DNA from 2 places in the Micromonospora sp. NPDC004540 genome. Region 1 is predicted to be linked to the other one. Evidence: riboswitches for the same ligand, from Rfam matches in the RefSeq annotation. Region 1 holds a riboswitch; the other holds the start of a gene.
What was found. Region 1 has a riboswitch for cyclic di-AMP ahead of ABZV78_RS29125 (transglycosylase family protein). Riboswitches for the same ligand answer to the same signal wherever they lie in the genome.
Positions count from the first base shown of each region.

Region 2: linked by a shared signal. The riboswitch ahead of ABZV78_RS02335 (C40 family peptidase) and the one ahead of ABZV78_RS29125 (transglycosylase family protein) in region 1 are both predicted to bind cyclic di-AMP.

Region 1 covers NZ_JBEXLR010000134.1:1,360-5,526, reverse strand. The annotation lists gene ABZV78_RS29150 (LLM class flavin-dependent oxidoreductase) at 1-763, opposite strand, end outside; gene ABZV78_RS29145 (glycoside hydrolase family 3 N-terminal domain-containing protein) at 855-1,256, shown strand; partial or broken gene ABZV78_RS29140 (glycoside hydrolase family 3 N-terminal domain-containing protein) at 1,253-1,354, shown strand; partial or broken gene ABZV78_RS29135 (hypothetical protein) at 1,531-1,617, shown strand; gene ABZV78_RS29130 (hypothetical protein) at 1,650-1,853, shown strand; cyclic di-AMP (ydaO/yuaA leader) riboswitch at 2,006-2,178, shown strand; gene ABZV78_RS29125 (transglycosylase family protein) at 2,179-2,859, shown strand; gene ABZV78_RS29120 (YbaB/EbfC family nucleoid-associated protein) at 3,005-3,463, shown strand; gene ABZV78_RS29115 (M4 family metallopeptidase) at 3,563-4,167, opposite strand, start outside.
Region 2 covers NZ_JBEXLR010000004.1:16,846-21,012, forward strand. The annotation lists gene ABZV78_RS02330 (radical SAM protein) at 1-1,026, shown strand, start outside; cyclic di-AMP (ydaO/yuaA leader) riboswitch at 1,303-1,452, shown strand; gene ABZV78_RS02335 (C40 family peptidase) at 1,556-2,596, shown strand; gene ABZV78_RS02340 (aldo/keto reductase family oxidoreductase) at 2,620-3,483, opposite strand; gene ABZV78_RS02345 (AAA family ATPase) at 3,605-4,167, opposite strand, start outside.

The DNA.
Region 1 (4,167 bases):
CCTCCACCCACTGCTCGGGCGGGCCGTCCAGGAAGCCGGCGGACGACCGGGCGAAGGTGCCGGTGACGTTGAGCAGCCGGCGCACCGCGCCCGGGTTCCGTCCGGCCTCCTCGGCGGCCTCGTCGATGAGCGCGTTCAACGCCGGCAGCTCCGCCGGCCCCTTCGGCAGGTAGGCCAGCGACGGCAGCCAGCCGTCCGCCGCGCGGCCGACCAGCCGCAGCATCCTCGGCTTGTACGCGCCCACCCAGATGTCGACCGGGTGCGCCGGGGCCGGCCCGCGCTTCGCCCCGACCACCCGGTAGTGCTCGCCCTCGACCCGGATCATGCCGCGCCGTTCGGTGTCCCAGACCTCGCGGATCACCCGGATCGCCTCGTCGAGGGCGTCCACGGCAGCGCCGGGGGAGAGCCGCCGCCCGCCGATCGCCTCGATCGCCTCCCAGAAGGCGCCGGCGCCGAGCCCCAGCTCGACCCGGCCGCCGGTGAGGAGGTCCAGGCTGGCCACGCTGCGGGCCAGCACCACGGGCTGGCGCAGCGGCAGGTTGAGCACGTTCCCGGCCAGCGTGATGCGACTGGTGGCCGCGGCCACGAACGACATCAGCGTCCAGGTGTCCAGGAATCCCGGCTGGTAGGGGTGGTCCTGGAAGGTGACCAGGTCCAGGCCGACCTGCTCGCAGAGCTTGGCCCGCGCCACCACCTGCTCGGGCCGGCCGGCCGTGGGGGTGAGGAAGCCGCCGAAGGCCAGCTCGTGTCCGTGGTCGCTCATGCCTCGCCACCTCTTGCCGATCTTGCGGGAACCCTGCCACGGTAGCCCCCGCCGCAGCCGGCCCGCCCGGCGGTTCCGGAACCGGAAGGGATTGCTCACAGTCGATGCGGCGCTGGTCCAGCAGATCGGCCAGGCCGTCGCCGAGGAGATCACCGGCACCGGTGTGGACTGGAACTTCGCCCCCTGCCTCTGCGTGGCCCGCAACGACCGGTGGGGCCGCACCTACGAGTCGTTCGGCGACACCCCCGACCTGCCGGCGAGTATGTCCACCCTGGTCACCGGCCTCCAGGGCCCCACCCTGGGTGGGCCCACGTCGGTGCTCGCCGCCGCCAAGCACTACCTCGGCGACGGCGGCACCACCGGCGGCGACGACCAGGGCGACACCCAGCTCAGCGAGGCCGACCTGCGCGCCATCCACCTGCCCCCGTTCCAGGCCGCGGTGCAGCGCGGCGTCGGCTCGGTGATGGTCTCCACAGCAGCTGGAACGGCGTGAAGCTGCACGGCCACCGCTACCTGATCACCGACGTCCTCAAGGGGGAGTTGGGCTTCTCCGGCTTCGTGGTCTCCGACTGGAACGGCATCGACCAGATCGACGGCGCCACCGGCTTCACCGCCGCCGAGGTCAGCGCCGCCGTCAACGCCGGCATCGACGACGCCAACCGGCGCGTCCTCACCAAGAAGTTCGAGCTGGGGCTCTTCGAGCGGCCGTACACCGACCCGAGCTGGACCCCGACAGTGGGCGGCGCGGCGCACTGGCCCGCCAGGCCGTGCGCCAGTCCCCGGTGCTGCTCAAGAACGACGGTGGCGTGCTGCCGCTGGCCCGGGACAACAACAAGATCTTCGTGGCCGGGAAGAACGCCGACAACATCGGCAACCAGAGCGGCGGGTGGACCATCTCCTGGCAGGGCTCGCCGTCACCCCCGGCACCACCGTCCTCCAGGGCATCCGCGCCGCGGTCGGTCCGACCACGACGGTCACCTACAACCAGCGTGGCACCGGCATCGACAAGACCTACCGGGCGGCGATCGCGGTGGTCGGCGAGACACCGTACGCCGAGGGGTCCCGCTCTTCCCGCAGGGATACGGCCTGACCTACTGAGCCGTGCCTCATTAAGCCCCTTTCGGACGGTGCGCAACTCGAACGGGGCCGCCTTCGCTCGGCCGGGTGAAGAACTTCATAAGAAGTGGGCGATCGGCGCAAACCGTCCCTAACGTCGTACCCGTTCGCGATCGCGGACACCACGGGCCGGCAACGCCTAATCCCGCCGCCGGCCCGGTGGTACCTGGACCTCGGGCGGGAGCGGGGGACCCACGCGTTCCTCGGTGCACGACACCTCGGGGTGAAGCCGCCTGCGGCGGCCGGGCTCCTCGGCCCGAACCCGACAGCTCACCTCGTCGGCGTGGAGGAAACCACACATGGCAACTGAACACGTCGCCCGTCACCGACGGACCGCGCAGCGTCGCACCGCCGTCGGAGCGCTCGTCGTCGGCGCGGCCACCGGCGCCGCCGCCCTTCTCGGCCCGGCCGCGCCGGCCAGCGCCGCCAGCGTCAACTGGGACGCCATCGCCCAGTGCGAGTCCGGCGGCAACTGGCACATCAACACCGGCAACGGCTACTACGGCGGGCTCCAGTTCTCCCGGAGCACCTGGAACGGCTACGGCGGCCAGAAGTACGCCAGCCGCGCCGACCTGGCCAGCCGCGGCGAGCAGATCGCCATCGCCGAGAAGGTCCTCGACGGGCAGGGCATCGGCGCCTGGCCGGTCTGCGGCAAGAAGGGCGGCTCCACCAAGAAGTACGCCAGCCGGGACTCGGGCTCGACGAAGTCCCCGAAGAGGGCCACCTCGCCCACGAAGAAGAAGGCCACCTCGGAGCGGTCGTCGCGCGGCGACCGGCCGACCACCCGCAGCGAGCGGCGCACCACGCCGAGCACCGGCGGCGCCGGCAGCTATGTGGTGCGGCCCGGGGACACCCTCTCCGAGATCGCCGACGCGAAGCACGTCGCCGGCGGTTGGCACGCCCTTTACGAGCGCAACAAGGGCGTGGTCGGCGACAACCCGGGCCTGATCTTCCCGGGCCAGCGGCTGCGCCTGCGCTGACGCCACCCCGGTGCACCGCACCACGAACGCCCGGCCGGGGTTCCTGGCCGGGCGTTCGACGTTCTGCGGCCGGTGTGGACCACTGTCGCGTCGGGGCCGGTTGCTATCGTCACGGTGCTCGGAAAGACGTGAAGAAAGCGCGGATATGACCAACGACTCGTTCTCCGCGGCCGCGAGCCTCGACGAGCTGCTGACCAGGACGCAGCAGGCGCTCTCCGCGATGCGGTCCCGAAGCGCCGAGCACGCCGACGGTGCGCCGGCCGAGCTGCTCCGGGCCGAGGGCGCCGCGGCCGGCGGCCAGGTCCGTGCCGTCGCCGTCCAGGGTGGCCGGCTGGAGTCGGTCACGGTCGACCCGGCGTTGGCCGGGGAGTCCTTCGAGACCGTCTGCGGGCACCTGGTGGTGGCCGTGAACGCCGCCCTCGCCGAGCTGGACGCCCGGGTCAGCGCGTCGGCCCGGGCGGACGTGGACGCCCTCGCCGCGCGGCTCGGCGGCCTTCCGGAGCAGTCCGCGCGGGACATGGAGCGGTTCAGCCGGGCGATGGAGGGCGTCGCGGCCCGGATCCGCCGCGACGGCGCCGGCTCCGGCGCGGCCCGCCCGGCCTGACCGCCGTCCGCTGGTGACCCCCGGTCGGCGGCGGGCCTACGGCGGGAACGACGAAGCGGCCGGCCGTCGGGAGGACGACGACCGGCCGCTTCGGGGTGCTCAGCTCAGCGTGACCGCCGTGTCGTCGACGACGAAGGAGGTCTGCAGGGAGCTGTCCTCCACGCCGCTGAACGAGATGGTGGCGGTGGTGCCGGCCAGCGACGAGATGTCGAAGGACCGCTGGACGTAGCCGGTGGCCTTGTTGAGGTTGGAGTAGGTCGCCAGCGTGGTGCTGCCCGCCTTCACGGTCAGCTTGTCGTAGGCGGTGGTCGTGGTCGACTCCGCGCTGTCGATGTGCAGCCAGAAGCTCAGCGTCGCCCGGCAGCCGGCGGGGATCGTCACCGACTGGGTGAGGGTGTCGGTGTGCGTCGAGCCGTAGCCGTCGAGCCAGGCCTTGTAGGAGCCGCCGTGGGCGGCCTGGGCGGTGTCGTTCGTGATGACGCCCGAGCTGGCGGTCCAGCTCACGTTGCCGGACTCGAAGCCGGGGTTGGCCAGCTTGTTGCCGGTGCAGCTGCCCGACGGCGGGGTGGTCGTGGTGGTCGGCGTCGGGGTGGTGCCGGTGCAGGTCGCCTCACCGGTCTGCGCCGGCACGCTGATGGCGTTCCAGGCGGCCTTGACCGCGTTGAACTCGGTGCAGCTGGTCGGGTAGAGGTTCTTCGCCGCCT
Region 2 (4,167 bases), on a different contig from region 1:
GACGACGGCGACGGCAGCCTGCGGCTGTTCCTGGACGGCCGGCCGATCGCCGACGTCGGGCTGCCCCCGATGCCGGACTACTACCGGCACACGCTCGCCAACGGAAAGTCGGTGATGGAGGTCGCGCCGACGATCCAGTGGGGCTACCTCATCTACCTGACCGTGTTCCGGGTCTGCCAGTACTTCGGCGCCAAGGAGGAGTGCCAGTACTGCGACATCAACCACAACTGGCGTCAGCACAAGCAGGCCGGCCGCCCGTACACCGGGGTCAAGCCCGTCGACGAGGTGCTGGAGGCGCTGGAGATCATTGACCGGCACGACACCACCGGCGCGTCGCGGGCCTACACCCTGACCGGCGGCAGCATCACGTCCAAGGTCGACGGGCTGGCCGAGGCCGACTTCTACGGCCGGTACGCCCAGGCGATCGAGGAGCGGTTCCCGGGCCGGTGGATCGGCAAGGTGGTCGCCCAGGCGTTGCCCCGGGCCGACGTGCAGCGGTTCCACGACTACGGCATCCGGATCTACCACCCCAACTACGAGGTGTGGGACAAGCGGCTGTTCGAGCTCTACTGCCCCGGCAAGGAGCGGTATGTGGGTCGGGAGGAGTGGCACCGACGCATCCTCGACTCCGCCGAGGTCTTCGGGCCGCGCAACGTCATCCCGAACTTCGTCGCGGGCGTCGAGATGGCCGCACCGTACGGCTTCACCAGCGTGGACGAGGCGATCGACTCCACCGCCGAGGGCCTGCAGTATTTCATGTCCCGGGGCATCACCCCGCGGTTCACCACCTGGTGCCCCGAGCCGACCACCCCGCTGGGCAGAACCAACCCACAGGGCGCGCCGCTCGAGTACCACATCCGGCTACTGGAGGCCTACCGCGCGACCATGGAGGCCAACGGCCTGTCCAGCCCGCCCGGGTACGGCCCGGCCGGCCCCGGCCGAGCGGTCTTCTCGGTCAGCTCGTTCATGGACAGCCTGCCCGCCGACCTGACACCGGAGCCGGTAAGCCAAGCCCACCAGGAATGATCAGGGCCTACCACGACGGCAACGAGCTGGTGTGTCGCCGGTGGGGCACTTCACGCCGCGTGGGCACCCTTTCTTATTTACGTCGCTGAAGCCGAACGATATTAGCGGCGATTAAGAATTTGATTAGCGGAACCTTATCGCACACATAATTCCGGCACTCAATGTACCCGCCCGACAGCGCAGAGAATTGTCCTCACCGACTCGTTGATTTCCGTGGGCCGCCCTCACTAATGTTGGTCAGCGTTCCGGATGTCGGTCTCCACCTGGAGTGCCCCGGGACGGCCACCGCCGAGTCGCTGGACGTCACTGACGTCGCAAGGCGAGCCGGGGAACCACCGCAGTTTCGGGGTGAATCCGCATCAGCGGTAGGGCGCCTTCCACGCCCGAATCCGTCAGCTAACCCGGTAGGCGGTCGAGGTCGGCACGCGCCGTGGCGTGCGTGGGCCTCGAGTGGAGGGAGCCGAACCTGTTGCCACCCGTGCGTACGCGGCCTACCGGAGCACGTCTGCTCACCAGCATCCTCGCCGCCATGGCGGCGGTGATGGTGGTCGTCGGGCCAGCGGCTCATGCCGCCCACGCGGCACCGTCGGCCGCCGACGTCCAGCGGCAGATCGACGCGGCGTGGGAAAAGCTCGAACCCGTCATCGAGCAGTACAACAAGGTCCGGTCGGACCTGGCCGCGAACCAGCGGAGATCGGCCGAACTGAACCGGCGGATAGAGCCACTTGGCAAGACGGTGGAGGCCAGTAGGACCCGCGTCCAGGAGATCGTGACGGGGTATTACAAGCAGGAAAGGTCGCTCTCCACATTCAACGCCCTGCTGTCCCGTGGCTCCGCGCCGACCGCGTTGGGCGATCAGCTCGCGCTCGTGAATCAGGTGACGAATTCTGAGCAGCGACAGATCAACCGGCTGTCGGCCCAGCAGGCGAGTTACGATGCCGACAAGGAGAAGGTCGACGCGCTGATCGCGGTACAGCAGCGCCAGCAGGCCCAGTTGGCGGCCCGCAAGAAGGCCATCGACGCCGAGATCAAGCGCCTGGATGCGCTACACCGGCAGATCGCCGCCACGGAGAAGGCCGCAGCGGCGAAGGCGGCCGCGGACGCCGCGGCGGCCAGAGCCGCAACTGCCGCGCAGTCGGCCGCCACGGCCACCAGCACCTCACCCATCACGTCGAGCAGTTCGCTGTTCATCGGTGGGAAGTGTCCCGCCGTCCCCATCACGGGCAGCGGCGGCGTCGCGGCGAAGACGGCGTGCAAGCAGATCGGCAAGCCGTACGTGTGGGCGGCCGACGGTCCGGACTCGTTCGACTGCTCCGGCCTGACCCAGTACGCGTGGGCTTCCGCCGGGGTGCAGCTGACCCATTACACCGGTGCTCAATGGACCGAAGGCGTGGCGGTGAGCAAGGCCAACCTTCGCACGGGTGACCTTGTCTTCTTCTACGCCGATCACCATCACATGGGCATCTACGTCGGCAACGGGCTGATCGTCCACGCCCCGCACACCGGGGACGTGGTCCGGATGGCCCAGATGGCGAACATGCCCTACAGCGGTGCTCGCCGCCCCGGCTGACCGCCCGGTTCAGCTGGCGCTCATCACGCGATCCCATTCAGTTCGGTCAAGGCGTCGTCGGGAAGGGTCAGTGCGGCAGCGGAGACGTTCTCGCGCAGGTGTGCGACGGATGAGGTGCCGGGGATGAGCAGCATGTTCGGGGAGCGCTGCAGCAGCCACGCCAGCGCGACCGCCATCGGAGTGGCCTCCAGGCGGGCGGCGACGGCGTTGAGCTCCTCGGACTGCAGCGGGGAGAAGCCGCCGAGCGGGAAGTAGGGCACGTAGGCGATGCCCTGCGCGGCGAGGGAGTCGATGAGGTCGTCGTCGTTCCGGTTGGCGATGTTGTAGAGGTTCTGCACGCACACGACCGGCGCGATGGACTGCGCCTCGGCGACCTGCTCGACATTGACGGTGCTGAGCCCGAGATGCTTGATCAGTCCCTGCTGCTGCAGCTGAGCGAGGACCGTGAACGGCTCTTCGATCGAGCCGGGGGTGGGCCGATCGAACCCGCCGACGCGCAGGTTGACCACGTCAAGCACGTCGAGGCCGAGGCGGCGGAGGTTGTCGTGCACGGCCTGGCGTAGCTGCTCCGGGGCGAGCGCCTGCGGCCAGTTGCCCTCGGCGTCGCGCAACGCCCCGACCTTGGTCACGATGTGCAGGTCGTCCGGATAGGGGTGCAGGGCCTCCCGGATGATCTCGTTGGTGACGTACGGGCCGTAGTAGTCGGACGTGTCGATGTGGTTGATCCCCAGGTCGACGGCCTCGCGCAGCACGGCCACCGCGGCGGCGCGGTCTGCCGGTGGGCCGAAGACGTGCGGGCCGGCCAGCTGCATCGCGCCGTACCCCATCCGGGTGACCGTCAGATCCCCCAAGCTGAACGTCCCACCGGGAAGTCCGGTCGATGTCATGGGGATTCCTCTCCTTGTTGTGGCAAATCCGCAGGCTTCCCGCCGACACAACCACCAAACCGGCGTCAGACGGTGCGGACTCCGCACTCCGCCATCGGAGAGGGTGAGACGCGATCCGGAGTCAGGAGGCGGTGTGTGCGGCCAGGTGGCTGAGCATCGTCTGGTTGGCCTCCCAGCCGTCCGGGAACTTCACCGGAACGTCCAGGTGCACCCGCTCGGTCGACGGGTGCGCGTCGAGCAGGTCGGCGATCCCGGCCCGCGCCACCACCACGCACGCGTGCCGGTGTCGGGACGCCAGCACGCAGAGCCGCCCCGACTCCAGGTGGAACGCGGTCGCGTCCCGCCGGCCGGAGAGCGGGTGCAGCACGATCGTCACGTCGTACTCCCGGCCCTGGAGCCGGTTGGCGGTGTCGACGGTGATGCCCGCGCCGGCCGCGCCCAGGTGCGACCGGATGGCCGCCACCTGGTCGCGGTGCGCGGCCCCGATGGCGATCCGGTCCGCGGTCACCGGCGCGCCGCCGGGCGCCTGCTCGTCGAACCCGACCGGCTTCCGCTCCAGGACCCGCAGGGCGAGGGCGGCGCAGGCCGCCGCGGCCTCCCCATCGGTACGCAGGGTGTGCCGGGCTGGCAGCTCGTACAGCGCCCAGCCCGCGACGGCCGCCACCTCGACGGTCGCGTCGAAGC